Regions from separate parts of the Kocuria sp. SM24M-10 genome, predicted to be linked through region 4. Evidence: riboswitches for the same ligand, from Rfam matches in the RefSeq annotation. Region 4 holds a riboswitch; each other region holds the start of a gene.
The links. A riboswitch is a leader RNA that binds a small molecule or an ion and turns the genes downstream of it on or off. The one in region 4 is predicted to bind S-adenosylmethionine.
Positions count from the first base shown of each region.

Region 1: another riboswitch for S-adenosylmethionine. It lies ahead of ABL57_RS10485 (O-acetylhomoserine aminocarboxypropyltransferase/cysteine synthase family protein); the one in region 4 lies ahead of ABL57_RS13165 (O-acetylhomoserine aminocarboxypropyltransferase/cysteine synthase family protein).
Region 2: another riboswitch for S-adenosylmethionine. It lies ahead of ABL57_RS02685 (bifunctional o-acetylhomoserine/o-acetylserine sulfhydrylase); the one in region 4 lies ahead of ABL57_RS13165 (O-acetylhomoserine aminocarboxypropyltransferase/cysteine synthase family protein).
Region 3: another riboswitch for S-adenosylmethionine. It lies ahead of ABL57_RS15690 (acyl-CoA dehydrogenase family protein); the one in region 4 lies ahead of ABL57_RS13165 (O-acetylhomoserine aminocarboxypropyltransferase/cysteine synthase family protein).

Region 1 is NZ_LDNX01000092.1:50,826-54,396, forward strand. Features, by position in the region: gene ABL57_RS10475 (DUF1852 domain-containing protein) at 1-19, opposite strand, end outside; partial or broken gene ABL57_RS21845 (PLP-dependent transferase) at 223-396, opposite strand; gene ABL57_RS10485 (O-acetylhomoserine aminocarboxypropyltransferase/cysteine synthase family protein) at 440-1,744, opposite strand; SAM riboswitch class I at 1,750-1,862, opposite strand; gene ABL57_RS23520 (GNAT family N-acetyltransferase) at 2,263-2,673, opposite strand; gene ABL57_RS10495 (DMT family transporter) at 2,769-3,571, opposite strand, start outside.
Region 2 is NZ_LDNX01000023.1:45,482-49,052, forward strand. Features, by position in the region: gene ABL57_RS02680 (homoserine O-acetyltransferase) at 1-425, opposite strand, end outside; gene ABL57_RS02685 (bifunctional o-acetylhomoserine/o-acetylserine sulfhydrylase) at 422-1,813, opposite strand; SAM riboswitch class IV at 1,892-2,007, opposite strand; gene ABL57_RS02690 (VOC family protein) at 2,149-2,844, shown strand; gene ABL57_RS02695 (CPBP family intramembrane glutamic endopeptidase) at 2,882-3,571, opposite strand, start outside.
Region 3 is NZ_LDNX01000131.1:12,373-15,943, forward strand. Features, by position in the region: gene moeB (molybdopterin-synthase adenylyltransferase MoeB) at 1-875, shown strand, start outside; SAM riboswitch class I at 1,038-1,132, shown strand; gene ABL57_RS15690 (acyl-CoA dehydrogenase family protein) at 1,245-2,567, shown strand; gene ABL57_RS15695 (MFS transporter) at 2,571-3,571, shown strand, end outside.
Region 4 is NZ_LDNX01000117.1:1,813-5,383, reverse strand. Features, by position in the region: gene ABL57_RS13175 (thiamine pyrophosphate-dependent enzyme) at 1-934, opposite strand, end outside; gene ABL57_RS13170 (Lrp/AsnC family transcriptional regulator) at 1,176-1,628, shown strand; SAM riboswitch class IV at 1,766-1,898, shown strand; gene ABL57_RS13165 (O-acetylhomoserine aminocarboxypropyltransferase/cysteine synthase family protein) at 1,914-3,242, shown strand; gene ABL57_RS13160 (cystathionine gamma-synthase) at 3,251-3,571, shown strand, end outside.

The DNA of each region.
Region 1 (3,571 bases), on a different contig from region 4:
TCCTGGTGGTCTGATGCATCGATTCCTCGCTGTGGACCGGGGGCCTGCCTGCCAGATCTGTACTCTTCTCGAACGTCCTTCCCTGCTGCTCGTGCACTGCCCTCCCGAAGGTCGCCCCGGTCATGCTCCCGGCACCCCCGGCGCTGCCCGGACGACGTCGATCCGGGCCTCCGGGCTGCCGGTTCCCCGGGCCGCGCGGGCCGCTGCGGTGAAGCGGCGCTGACCGGTCCGGGGCGGGTTGGATCCCCGGCTGTACTCGTGGCCGCCGTGCAGCACGTTGATGCCGTCCTGCACGAAGGTGCTGGTCTGGTGGATCGACGGCACGACCGCCCCGGTCAGGGGGTCCGGGGCCTGGCCGGCGTGCGACGCTATCGTATTGAAGCCCCGACGGGTCATCGGCGCAGTGTCCGTCTGTGCTGAGTCGGTCAGGATGGTCACCTCAGCGCGCCTCCCCGGTCAGGGCCGAGGCCGGTACGGTGGCCAGCGCCCGGTCGAGGTCGGCGATCAGGTCCTCGGGACACTCCAGTCCGATGGACAGCCGGATCGTGGTCTCAGTGATGCCTGCGGCCCGGCGTTGGTCGGGGGTGAGCCGGCAGTGCGTCATGGTCGCCGGGTGGCTGACCAGGGAGCGCACGTCCCCGATGTTGGCCACGAGCTGGAACAGCTCCAGAGCGTCGATGAACGGGCCGATGGCCTCGGGGCCGGCGGCCAGGTCGAAGGAGAACACCGAGCCGGTGCCGTGCGGGAAGTCCCTCTCGGCGAGGGCGGCGCTGGGATGTCCGGGGATCGCCGGGTGGTGGACGCGCCCGACGGTGAGGTGCCGGGCCAGGTGCTCGGCGACCGTTCGCGCGGTCTCCTCCTGCCGGGCGATGCGGACGGCGAGGGTCTCCAGGCCCTGGATGAACTGGGCGGCGCTGGCCGGGGCGAGGGAGGGGGCGAGGTCGGGCAGGAACTTGCTGCGCGCCAGCGCCAGGTAGGCGCCGCGGCCGTGCCGGTCGATGAGCGCCTGTCCGCCGTAGCGGGCCTTGGGCCGGGTCAGTTGGGGCCACCGCTCCGGGGCTGCGCCGTAGTCGAAGGTGCCGCCGTCCACGATCGCCCCGCCGGGGACGGCCCCGTGCCCGCCGAGGAACTTCGTGGCGGAGTGCACCACCACGTCGGCACCATGTTCCAGTGGCCGGCACAGGACCGGCGTCGCCAAGGTGCTGTCCACCACGACCGGGACCCCGGAGGCGTGGGCGATGTCCGCCAGCGCCGGCAGGTCCGGCACGGTGGCCAGCGGGTTGGTGATGGACTCCAGGAGGAACGCGCGGGTGTCCGGCCGGATCGCCGCGCCCCAAACCTGCGGGTCGGCCGGGTCGGCGAAAGTGACCTCGATGCCGAAGTCGGCGAAGGTGTCCGTCAGCAGGTCCACCGTCCCGCCGTAGAGCTGGCTCGAGGCGACCAAGTGCTTGCCGCCGTGGAGCAGGGTCAGCAGGGACAGTGCGACGGCGGCTTGTCCCGTGGCGGTGCCGATGGCCCCGATCCCGCCCTCCAGGGCCGCCAGCCGGTTCTCGAACACGGCGACCGTGGGGTTGCCCGTGCGGCTGTAGGTGAACCCGGGGGTCTCCAGCCGGAACATCGAGGCGGCCGTGGCGTGATCGGGGAAGCGGTAGGCCGCCGTCTGGTGGATGGGCACGGCCACCGGCCAGTAGGGGGCCTCGGGCTCGTAGCCGGCGTGGACCTGTTGGGTGGCGTGGTGAGTCATTCGATCCTCCATCGGTCCTGGCGGTAGCACCGTGCCCGCCGGTCCCGGTGTCCCAGGGTCGGCTGACTGGTTGCTGCGGCGTCGTCGAGCCAGATCTCTCGGCCGCTCTGGATGGTGTGGTGCGCTCATCCCACTCGATGGACGGCTCTAGAGTCCAACGGACGGTGGGGTCGGCTGTCACAAAGCCACACGTCGGGACATATTCGGGCCGGGCGGTCGCGCTCGGCCGCCTCGGCCGACGTCGGGCCGGGTTTGTGACAGTTTGTGACGGTCGGCCGCCGCGCCCTCATCGTGGGCTCAGTGATGTCCCGGCGGAGGTCCAGCGCGTCGTCGAGGGCGTTGTACGCGGAAAAGATGACGCCCCCCCCGGGGGTGGCGTCATCAACGGCGTGGTGAACGGTGTCAACCGAATCCCGGGACCCGTGCACGGAGCCCTCGGATTCGTCCTCCGGCACCACAGGAGGGCTCTCCCCGGCCCCGCTCTTCGATCGTGGCAACCCGCGACGTATGACCGACCCCTACCGGGCGTCAAGTGCGTCAGGTCTTGGCGATGTCATGGTGCAGGGGCGATGGCGTGCCCGTGTCGGAATGCCGAAGCGTGACCCTGTTGGCAACGGCTTCTCCAGCAGCGTGGCGCTGTACCAGGGCCCATCGAATTCCCGGCGCCCCGCCTCTTGGAATCCCTGCTGCTGATAGAAGAGGCGCAGGGCCGTGTTCGACTCCACGCCGTCCAGCCGGATGACCTCCTCCCCCTCGGTCCGTCCAAGTCTTACGGCTTCTACGGCCCAGTCGAGGATGATCGACCCCAGACCACGCCCGGCTGCGCCCCGGTGGACCATCAGCCCGTGAACGTAGACCGCCGGGATGTCATCGGCACCCCCAACCTCCGGATCGGCCCACAGCAGCCGCGCAGCCGAGGCGTCCCCCATGACAGGGTCTCGGACCAGGTGCCATTGGCCACCACGTTAGGACACGTTAGGACAGGGCCGCCCATCACCTCGGTGACCGGGTACGAGCCACTCCCTTACCGGGACGCCTGAACGATTTCGGGGCTGAGTCCGGTGGCGTGGCGGTGGTGGGTCTCGGCGCGTTGTCCGAGGTAAGTGCCGGTGATGATCAGCACCGCGCCCGCGGCCGCCACGAGAGTGAGGGTCTCGTTGCCGAGGCTGATACCGATGGCCACCGCCCAGATCGGCTCGGTGCCCATCAGCAGGCTGGCCCGGGACGCCGAGGTCTGGCGGATCGCCCAGGTCTGGACCACGAAGGCGAACACGCTGCAGCCGAGCCCCAGATAGAGCACCGCCGCCCACTGGGCGGACGTGAAGGCCTGAACAGCACCCACCGCCCCGGAGGGGGCGGCGCCGGTGAACACCACCGCGCACACCACCGCCTGGATCAAGGTGAGGTCCACCGAGCTGACCCCCCTCCCCCGGGTGAGCCGGGCCAGTGCGGTGACGTGGATCGAACGCATCAGCGCCGCGGCCAGCACCAGCCCATCTCCGGTGCTCGGAGCGTGCAGTCCGTCCCCGGAGACCAACAGACATACCCCGACCACTGCCACCACCCCGGCCACGAACACCGCCCGCGGCACCGGCACCCGCGCAGCTGCTGCCTCCATCACTGGGGTGAACACCACGGTGAGACTGATGATCAGCCCCGCGTTGGTCGCACTGGTGCCGGCGATCCCATAGGTCTCCAGCACCAGCACCGCCGCCTGGGTGGCGCCCAGCACGATTCCGGTGACCACCTCCCGGCCGGAGGGGACGCACCGGGGCAGCATCCACCACCACGCCCCCAAAGCGATCGCGGTGATGATGAACCGCAGGG
Region 2 (3,571 bases), on a different contig from region 4:
AAGCGGGAGCCCCAGGGCCGGCGCTCGGGGTCCACCTCGGCCGGGGCCGGGGTGGACGGTCCCGTGGAGCCGTAGCAGCCGCCCACGATGTTGGCGCACACCACGAAGTAGCGGTCGGTGTCGATGGCGGCGCCGGGGCCGACCAGGCCGTCCCACCAGCCGCCGCTCTCGGCGGCGCGGCGCTGCGCCTCCGGGGCCCTGGGCCGGGCCCTCCCGGCGGCGACGTGGGTGTCACCGGTCAGGGCGTGCTCCACGAGCACCGCGTTGGAGCCGTCCGGGGCGAGCACGCCCCAGGTCTCGTAGGCGATCCGGACCTCCGGCAGCCGGAAGCCGGACTCCAGCTCCAGGGTGCCGATCTCGGCGTGCCGCGGCACGCCGTCCTCGCGCACGTCCGCGCCGGCGCCGCGCAGCACCGTCACGCTCACTCCTGCCCTCCGGCCGCGGCCGCGGCCGCGGCGAAGCCCTGCTCCAGGTCCGCCAGGATGTCCGTGACGTTCTCCAGCCCCACGGACAGGCGCACGAAGCCGGGCTCCACCCCCGCCGCGAGCTGCTCCTCGGGTAGCAGCTGGCTGTGCGTGGTGGACGCGGGATGGATCACCAGGGAGCGGACGTCGCCGATGTTCGCCACGTTGGAGTGCAGCGTCAGGGCGTCCACGAAGGCCGCGCCGGCCGCCCGGCCGCCCTCGAGGACGAACCCGAGGACGGAGCCGGCGCCGCGGGGCGCGTACTTGCGCGCCCGGTCGTGCCAGGGCGAGGACTCCAGCCCCGCCCAGCTCACCGAGCGGACGTCCTCCCGCGCCTCCAGCCAGCGGGCCACCTCCCCGGCGTTGGCCACGTGGCGCTCCATGCGCAGCGACAGCGTCTCGATGCCCTGCTCGATGAGGAAGGCGTTGAACGGGGAGATCGCCGAGCCGAGGTCGCGCAGCAGCTGCACCCGGGCCTTGAGGATGTAGGAGAGGTTGACCCCGAACGCGCCCTCCGCGCCGAGGGCCTGGGCGTAGACGAGCCCGCCGTAGGACTCGTCGGGCTCGTTGAAGCCGGGGAAGCGCTCCGGGTACCGGCCGAAGTCGAAGGCGCCGGAGTCCACGATCACGCCGCCGATCGCGGTGCCGTGCCCGCCCATGAACTTCGTGGCGGAGTGCACCACGATGTCCGCGCCCCAGCGGAACGGCTGGACGAGGTAGGGGGTCGCCACCGTGTTGTCCACGATGAGCGGGACCTCGTGGTCGTGGGCGATCCCGGAGACCGTCTCGATGTCGAGGACGTCGTTGCGCGGGTTCGGGATGGTCTCGGCGTAGAACGCCTTGGTGTTCGGGCGCACGGCCCGCCGCCAGGCCTCCGGGTCGTCCGGGTCGGTCACGAAGGTGGTCTCGATGCCGAGCTTGGGCAGCGTGAACTTGAGGAGGTTGTACGTCCCGCCGTACAGGCTCGGGCTGGCCACCACGTGGTCCCCCGCCCCGGCGAGGTTGAGCACCGCGAACGTCGTGGCCGACTGCCCGGCGCTGAGCATCAGGGCGCCCACCCCGCCCTCCAGGGCGCTGATGCGGTTCTCCACGACCTCCGTGGTCGGGTTGCCGATGCGGGTGTAGATGGGTCCCAGCTCCGCGAGCGCGAAGCGGTCCGCGGCGGCCTGGGCGTCGGGGAAGACGAAGGACGTGCTCTGGTGGATGGGCAGGGCGCGGGAGCCGGTCACCGGATCGGGGCGCTGGCCGGCGTGGATCTGCTGGGTCTCGAACGACCAGCCGGCCGGGTGCTCGGGGGTGGGCAGCGCGGTCGCGGTGCGGTCGGCCGTGGAAGCAGTGGACTCGGACATGCCGGGAGACTCCTTGCGGGTGTCAGGGGTCCGGTGTCCGACCGTGGTGGTGCTGCCGTGCGACGGCCGGGCACCGAGGACCCGCGCTTGCTCGCTCGCCGGTCGCGAGGAGCCCGGTCTTCACCCAGGGCACCCCACCGCGGTGGAGGGTTGCCGGCCAGCTAGCTGGGGCTTGGACGCTGGCGCTCATGACCTGGACAGCATTCTCCGGATTCGGGCGACACGGCGTCAAGCCGGGGTGCGGCGAGCGCCCCGCGCACGCGCCGGACGGGCCGGGGAGCACCCCGCCGGGGACCGATTTGGAGACGAAAGTCACACGGTGCCACGATGAGCCCATGAGAGTCGACCACGTGTCCTACGCCTGCCGCCCGGAGGGCCTGACGGCCACCACCGAGCGCATTGCCGACCAGCTCGGGATCGAGCCGGTCAAGGGTGGGGTGCACCCCCGTTTCGGCACCCGCAACATGATCCTTCCGCTCACCAACCACCAGTACGTCGAGGTCGTCGAGGTCCTCGAGCACCCCGCGGCGGAGAAGGCCCCGTTCGGCCGGGCCGTGCGCGCCCGCTCCGAGGCCGGCGGCGGCTGGCTGGGCTGGGTCGTCGAGGTCGACGACCTCGCGCCCTTCGAGCAGCGCCTCGGCCGGCACGCGGTGCCCGGCCACCGGGTCTTCCCCGACGGCCGGTGCCTGGAGTGGCACCAGATAGGCGTCAAGGGCCTGATCGCCGACCCCCAGCTGCCGTTCATGGTGCGCTTCGACTCGGCCCCGGAGATGCACCCGTCCCAGGCGCGGATCACCGACGTGGCCCTCGCCGGGATGTGCATCGCCGGGGCGCCCGAGCGGGTGGCCGAGTGGCTGGGCGCGCCCGTGGAGACCGCGCTCGAGGACCTGGCGGTGGAGTGGCGCTATCCGGAGGGCGCGCCCGTGGAGACCGCGCTCGAGGACCTGGCGGTGGAGTGGCGCTATCCGGAGGGCACGCCCGGGCTGCTCTCGGTGTCCTTCGGCACCCCCGACGGGCTGGTCACGATCTGAGGCGCCGGCCGGGGCGGGCCCGCACGGTGGGCCCGCCTCAGCCGAGCAGCCGGCCGACGGCCAGGAAGCCCACGGCGTCCAGCAGGAAGTGCGCGACGACGAGGGGCATGACCCGCCCGGTGCGCCGGTAGAGCTCGGCGAAGACCAGGCCCATCACCACGTTGCCGAGGAAGGGCCCGATGCCCTGGTAGAGGTGGTAGCTGCCGCGGAACAGCGCCGTGACCACCAGCACCACCGGCCAGCGCCAGCCGATGCGGGTGAGCCGGTCGGTCAGGAACGCGACCACCACCACCTCCTCGACCAGGGCGTGGCGCAGCGCGGAGAGCAGCAGCACCGGCACCGTCCACCAGTGCTCGGCCAGCCCGGAGGTCGTCACCTCCGCGGTGAGGCCCAGGGCGCGGCCGGCCGCGTAGAGGGCCAGGGTGCCCAGCCCCATGACGAGGAACAGGACGGTGCCCAGTCCGAGGTCCGGGACCGGCATCCGGGCGTCGAGCCCGATCCGCCGCCGCACCGTGCCCAGCGCGCCGGCGGAGCCGGCGAGCAGGTACAGCGCCAGCAGCACGGGGACCAGGTCCAGGCCGATGCCCGTGAGCTGGCGCAGCAGGTCGATCAGCGGCTGCACGCTCAGCGGCGGGTTCATCGTGGCCTGCGCTTCCGAGAGCGGGCCGCGGGCCAGCTGCTCGGCCAGGGAGAGCACCGCGTAGAGCGCGGAGGCGCCCAGGGAGAC
Region 3 (3,571 bases), on a different contig from region 4:
AGGCCGTGACCGCCCTGAACCCGCTCGTGCGGGTCCGCACCCATCCCTGCCGGCTCACGGCGGACAACGCCGTGCGGATCCTCGGGCAGTACGACCTCGTCCTCGACGGCGCGGACAACTTCGCGACCCGCTACGTGGTCAGCGACGCCGCCGCCCTGACCGGGATCCCCTGCGTGTGGGGCTCCATCCTGCGCTTCGAGGGGCAGGTCAGCGTCTTCTGGGCCGGCCACGGGCCCACCTACCGGGACCTCTACCCCGAGGCGCCGCCGGACGGGGAGGTGCCCAGCTGCGCCGAGGGCGGGGTCTTCGGCATGCTCCCCGCCACCGTGGGCGCGGTGATGGTCACGGAGGCGGTCAAGCTGATCACCGGCACCGGCGAGCCCCTGCTCGGGCGGGTGCTGCTGCACGACGCCCTGGCGATGACCTGGCGCGAGATGGGCCTGGACCCGGACCCGGACGCCGCCCCGGTCACCGCCGTCGCCGAGCCCGTGGCCGTCCGTCCGCCGGCCGGCGGCGCGGAGCCCGCCGAGACGGTCGCGGCGGGCGAGCTGGCCCGGCTGCTGGAGCGGCGGGCGCGCGGAGAGACGGCCTTCGTGCTGGTCGACGTGCGGGAGGACTGGGAACGGCAGCTCCTGGCGATCCCCGGCGCCGTGGCCGTGCCGCTCCAGGAGCTGCTGGACCGGGGGCCGGACGCCCTGCCGCCGGAGGCGCGCGGCGCGGACCTCGTGCTGCACTGCAAGGCCGGCGCCCGCTCGGCGACCGCCCTGGCCGCGCTGCGCCCGTTCTACGCCGGGCGGGAGGAGCGGATCCGCCACCTCGAGGGCGGGGTGCTCGCCTGGGCGGAGCAGGTGGAGCCGGGCCGGCCGCGATACTGAGCGGGTGCGCGGCGCTCCCCTCCTCCGGCCGGGCGGGGTCCCGCGGCGGATTCCTACACCACCCGGGACGACATGACCGTCTGTGACGTCAGCATGACATCCGACGACATGCGGCCGTCATCGGGTGGCTCAGCACCCCGGCGGTCTGGTGCGATGTCATCCGTCCCATTCAGAGCGGCCGAGAGATCTGGCTCGACGACGCCGCAGCAACCCGTCCTTCGCAGGGGTCAGGGTGCTAAGGCCAGAACCGATGGAGATCCCGGATCTGCAGTCGCTCCGTGACGTCGGCCCCCGCGCTGCCGCCACCGGGCCCGCCCCTGGCGTGACCGCACGGCCGGCCCTCCTCGGTGCGACCGAGAGGACCACCGCATGACCCGCACCACGGCCGAGAGGACTCCCACCCGTCCCGGCGTCGGCACGGACCCCGCCGGCCTGCCGGTGGACTACGCCGGGCTGAAGGAGCGCTTCGGGCCGCTGTTCACGGAGATCGCCGCCGGCTCCCTGGACCGGGACCTCCGCCGCGCGCTGCCCTACGAGGAGGTGCGCCGGCTGGACCGGGCCGGGTTCGGCGCCCTGCGCGTCCCGGCGGCCCACGGCGGTCCCGGGGTCAGCATCGAGGACTTCACCCGGCTGCTGGTCGACCTGGCCGAGGCCGACTCCAACATCGCCCACCTCTATCGCTCCCACGCCGGCTTCGTGGAGTCCCTGCGCTTCCTGCCCCGGGAGCTCCAGGACGTCTGGTATCCGCGGGTGCTGGCCGGGGCCACCGTGGGCAACGCCTCCACGGAGAAGGGCGGCAACGCGCTCGGCACCCTGAACACCGTGCTGCGCCGCACCGCCGAGGGGTGGGAGATCACCGGCCGGAAGTTCTACGCCACCGGCTCCGTCTTCTGCGACTACACCCGCGTCTCGGCCGCCCTCGACGGCCGGGACGGACGCCGCTTCGCCGTCGTCGCCACGGACGCCCAGGGGGTCACCCTCGAGGACGACTGGGACGGTTTCGGGCAGAAGCTCACCGGCACCGGCACCGCGGTCTTCGACCGCGTGCGCGTCCCGGACGACGCCGTGCTGGACCGCGCCGCCGGCAGCGCGGAGGCCGTCCACGAGGCCGCCTTCTTCCAGCTCGTGCTGCTGGCCGTGCTGGCCGGCGTCGCCCGCGCCGCCCGGCGGGACGCCGTGGAGACCATCGCCGGCCGCCGGCGGACCTTCAACACCGGGCTCGGCCTGCCGTTCCGCGAGGACCCGCTGATCCAGGAGGCCACCGGCCGGATCTCCGCCAAGGCCTTCGCCGCCGAGGCCACCGTGCTGCACGCCGCCCGCGCCCTGGACGCCGGGATCGCCGCCGCCGTCACCACCGGCGCCGACCGGCCGGACTTCACCGGCGCCCTCCCGGCGGCGCTGCACGGGTCCGAGATCGCCGTGGAGCACGCCCAGGTCACCGTGCCGGAGCTGGCCCTCGGCGCGGCCCAGGACCTGTTCCTCACCGTGGGCGCCTCCGCCACGTCCACCGCCAAGGGCCTGGACCGGCACTGGCGCAACGCCCAGACCGTGGCCACCCACAACCCGATCGCCTTCCGCGCCCGCGCCCTCGGCGACTACCTCATCAACGGCACCCTGCCGGAGGGCCTGAACGCCATCGGCGACGCCAGGACCGGTGCCGGGACCGACGCCGACCGAACCCCAGGAGCCTGACGCATGCCCACCCCGCCCCCGACCACGATCCCGGCCCCGACCGCGGCCGCCGCGGGACGCACGAGCGTCGTCCACGGCAAGAAGCGCGTCCTGGCCTCGGCCTTCGCCGGCACCACCATCGAGTGGTACGACTTCTACCTCTACGGCACCGCCGCCGCCCTGGTCTTCAACGTCCAGTTCTTCCCCATGGCCACCGAGCTCGGCGGCATCGTCGCCTCCTTCGCCACCCTCGCCGTCGGGGTGATCGCCCGGCCCCTGGGCGGGATCGTCGCCGGCCACCTGGGCGACCGGATCGGCCGCAAGGCCCTGCTGGTGGCCTCCCTGCTGCTCATGGGCGTGGCCTCCACCCTGATCGGCCTGCTGCCGACCTACGAGGTGATCGGCTGGTGGGCCGTCGTCGGGCTCGTCGTCCTGCGCATCCTCCAGGGCCTGTCCGCCGGGGCCGAGTGGGGCGGCTCCGCGCTGCTGAGCGTGGAGCACTCCCCGGCCCGGCACCGCGGGTTCTTCGGCTCCTTCACCCAGATCGGCTCCTCGGCCGGCATGCTGCTGGCCACCGGGGCGTTCTTCGTCGTGCAGCACGTCATGAGCGCGGAGCAGTTCGCCGCCTACGGCTGGCGCATCCCCTTCCTGCTCTCGGCCCTGCTCGTGGCGGTCGGCCTGTGGATCCGCCTCGGCGTGGCCGACGCCCCGGAGTTCCTGGAGCACCGGGCCTCGGGCAACGTGGCCACCGCCCCCCTGCGGGAGCTGCTGCTCCACCACCGCCGCCCGCTGCTGGTCACGATCGGTCTGCGCCTGGCGCAGAACGCCGTCTACTACCTGGTGACGGTGTACATGCTGACCTATCTGCGGGACGTGCGCGGGGACAGCGCCTCCGGCGTGACCGCGGTGATGATCGCCTCCGCCATCGGCCTGTTCACCACCCCCTTCTGGGGCTGGCTGTCCGACCGGGTGGGCCGCAAGGTCGTCTCGGTGACCGCCTACGCGGCGATCGGCGTCTTCGGCTG
Region 4 (3,571 bases):
CCTTGGCGATCCACTCCTGCACCTCCGCGTCGTCGCGGTAGCGGGTCGCGTCGTCGGCGTTGGTGTGCGCCTGCATGCGGTAGGTGTGGGCCTCCACGAGGAGGGGCTCGGACTCCGAGCGCGCCAGGTCCACGGCGCGGCCCAGCGTGGCGAGCAGGGCCACCAGGTCGTTGCCGTCCACCCGCTCCCCGGCCATGCCGTAGCCGACCGCCTTGTGGGCGAGGCTCGGGGCGGCCGACTGCTGGGACAGGGGCACGGAGATCGCGTAGCCGTTGTTCTGCACGAAGAACACGACCGGCAGCTTGAACACGGCGGCGAAGTTGAGGGCCTCGTGGAAGTCGCCCTCGCTCGTGGCGCCGTCGCCGCACATGGCCAGGACCACGGTGTCCTCACCGCGCAGCTTCGCGGCGTGGGCCACGCCCACCGCGTGCAGCAGCTGGGTGGTCAGCGGGGTCGACTGGATGCCGACGTGGTGCTCGTGGGGGTCGTAGCCGCCGTGCCACTCGCCGCGGAAGATCGACATCACGTCCATGGGCCGCACGCCCTTGGTCATCACGGCCACGGTGTCCCGGTAGGTGGGGAACAGCCAGTCGCCCTCCCGCAGGCACAGGGCCGCCGCCACCTGGCAGGCCTCCTGCCCGTGGCTGGAGGGATAGACGGCCATCCGGCCCTGGCGCACCAGCGCGGAGTTCTGGTCGTTGACCCGGCGGCCGACCACCAGCTTCTCGTAGGCGCCCAGCAGCACGTCCCCCGCGGGCAGCGGGTACTCGTGGCCGGGCTCGGTGCCCTGCTCCTCGGCCGGCAGCAGCCGGCCGGTGGGGTCCACCATCCGGATCTCGCCGCGCGCCGGGAGCATGTACTGCTCCGGCGTGATGCCGAAGGTCTGGGAGGCCCGGAGGATCGGGTCCTCGGGGGTCTCGACGGTCTGGCTCATGGTGTCCCCTCGGTCGGTCCCCGGTCCTGGTGCGGACGCGGGGAGGCAGGAAGGCCGCTGAAGTTCTGTCCGCCCAGTATGAGAAGAACCGACGGTTCGTATCCAGGGGTGCGGGAAAGTCCAGAATCCTGCGGGCATCGGTGCTGTCCTCGTGGACGAAATGTTCTACTGTGGCGTGGCGCACACGCATTCGTCCGACGCCGCTGCCCGCCCTCCCGTCCCGCCCCGAAGGAGCCCCGCCGTGCCCTCGACCCCCGTCCCGCTGGACGAGACCGACCGGAAGATCCTCGCCGAGCTCTCCCGGGACGCCCGGCAGTCGGTGACCGCGATCGCCGCGGCCGTGCACGTCTCCCGCGCCCACGCCTACGCCCGCATCAACCGGCTGCGCGACGAGGGGGTGATCCTGCGCTTCAGCACCGTGATCGACCCGGTGCGCGCCGGGCTGCAGGCCTCGGCCTATGTGACGCTGAAGCTCCAGCAGAACACCTGGCGGGAGCTGTGCGCGCAGCTGCGGGCCATCCCGGCCGTGCACCACATCGCCCTGGTGGGCGGCAACTTCGACGTCATGCTGCTGGTGCGCGCCGTGGACACGGTGCACCTGCGGCAGGTGATCTTCGAGCACATCCAGCAACTGCCCGGCGTGGTGGACACCCAGACGTTCCTGATCTTCGAGGACATCGACACCCGGGCGTGACCCGCCGGGGCGCCGGGAGCGCCGGGGCTCACAGAGGGCGCCACCGGGGGCGTCACGAGCGGCGTCACGATCCGTCACGGACGTCATCTTGGGTCGCGGAACGGCGCCGGCCCGCCCCGCGCATAGTGTGGTCCCAGCTTCACGAGACGCGACTGCCAAGCTCCGACTGGGTCGCGCACCAACCCCATGCTCATCGGGTGGTTCGGATGAGGAAGCGGCCTGCATCCCCGCTGCCCCGCAGCGGGTGACCGGTGCGGGTAAGAGCACGTGCACAGGAGCCGCGCCATGTCCCTCCCCGTGACCGATCACGACCTCTCGACCCGGCAGATCCACGCCGGCGCCGACCACGACCCCGGGCAGCGCACCCTCACGGTGCCGATCTACCAGAGCGCCGCCTTCGAGTTCCCGGACTACGAGGCCGCCCGGCAGATGTTCGCCCAGACCCGCGCCGGCTTCACCTACACCCGCACCGGCAACCCCACGGTCGCCGTGCTCGAGCAGCGGATCAGCGACCTCGAGGGCGGGGCGGGCGCCGTGGCCACCGGCTCCGGGCAGTCCGCGGTGGCCGTGGCCCTGCTGGCCCTGCTGGGCCAGGGGGAGGACAAGCACCTGGTCGCCTCCGAGAAGCTCTACGGCGGGACCGTGGACCTGCTCACCGACTCGCTGGCCGACCACGGCGTCGAGGTCGACTTCGTGGACCCCACCGCACCCGGCGCCTGGGCCGCGGCCGTGCGCCCCGACACCCGGGCCTTCCTGCTCGAGTCCATCGGCAACCCGCTGGCCACGCTGCCGGACCTGCCCGGGATCGCCGACGTCGCCCGGGCGGCGCGGGTGCCCGTCGTCGTCGACAACACCCTCGCCTCCCCGGCGCTGTACCGGCCGCTGGAGAAGGGCGCGGACATCGTGGTGCACTCGGCCACCAAGTTCCTCGGCGGCCACGGCAACGCCCTCGCCGGGGCGGTCGTGGACGGCGGGACGTTCGACTGGTCCGCCGAGCCTGCGCGGTGGCCCCAGTTCACCCGCGCCCGCGCCCGCTGGGGCGGGCAGAGCCTGCTCGACAAGTGCGCCGGCGCCAGCCCCTACCTGCACCTGGTCCGGGCCAAGTACGTGCACGACCTCGGCACCACGCTGTCCCCGTTCAACGCCAGCCAGATCCTGCAGGGCACCGAGACCCTCGACCTGCGGGTGGCCCGGCACACGGCCTCGGCGCTGACCGTGGCCGAGTTCCTCGCCGGCCACCCCGCCGTCGAGCGCGTGCACCACCCCGGGCTGCCGGGGGACCCCGGGGCCGGGATCGCGGCCCGGGACTTCCCCCACGGCACCGGCTCCGTGTTCTCCTTCGACCTCGCGGCCCCGGACGCCGCCGTGGGCCCCTTCATCGACGGGCTGCGACTGTTCAAGCTGGTCGCCAACATCGGCGACACCCGCAGCCTCGTGGCCCACCCGGCCGCGATGACCCACTGCCGGCTCACGCCCGAGCAGCGCCGGGCCGGCGGGATCGCCGAGACCACCGTCCGGCTCTCGATCGGCCTCGAGGCGCCCCAGGACCTCGTGGCCGACCTCGGCCAGGCCCTCGACGCCGTGCTCGAGACCGTTTCGACCCTCCGGAAGTGAGCCCCACCATGAGCCAGACCGTCACCACCCGCCGCCGCGGCTTCACCACCACCGCCGTCCACGCCGGCCAGCAGCCCGACCCCCTGACCGGGGCCGTCATCCCGCCGGTCTACCAGACCTCCACCTTCGCCCAGGACGGGATCAACGTCCTGCGCGCCGGCCACGAGTACAGCCGCGGCTCCAACCCCACCCGCAACGGCTTCGAGGAGCAGCTCGCGGCCCTGGAGCACGGCGAGCGCGCGTTCGCCTTCGCCTCCGGGATCGCCGCCGAGGACGCGCTGCTGCGGGCGGTGCTGCGCCCGGGCGAGCACGTGGTGCTCGGCGCCGAC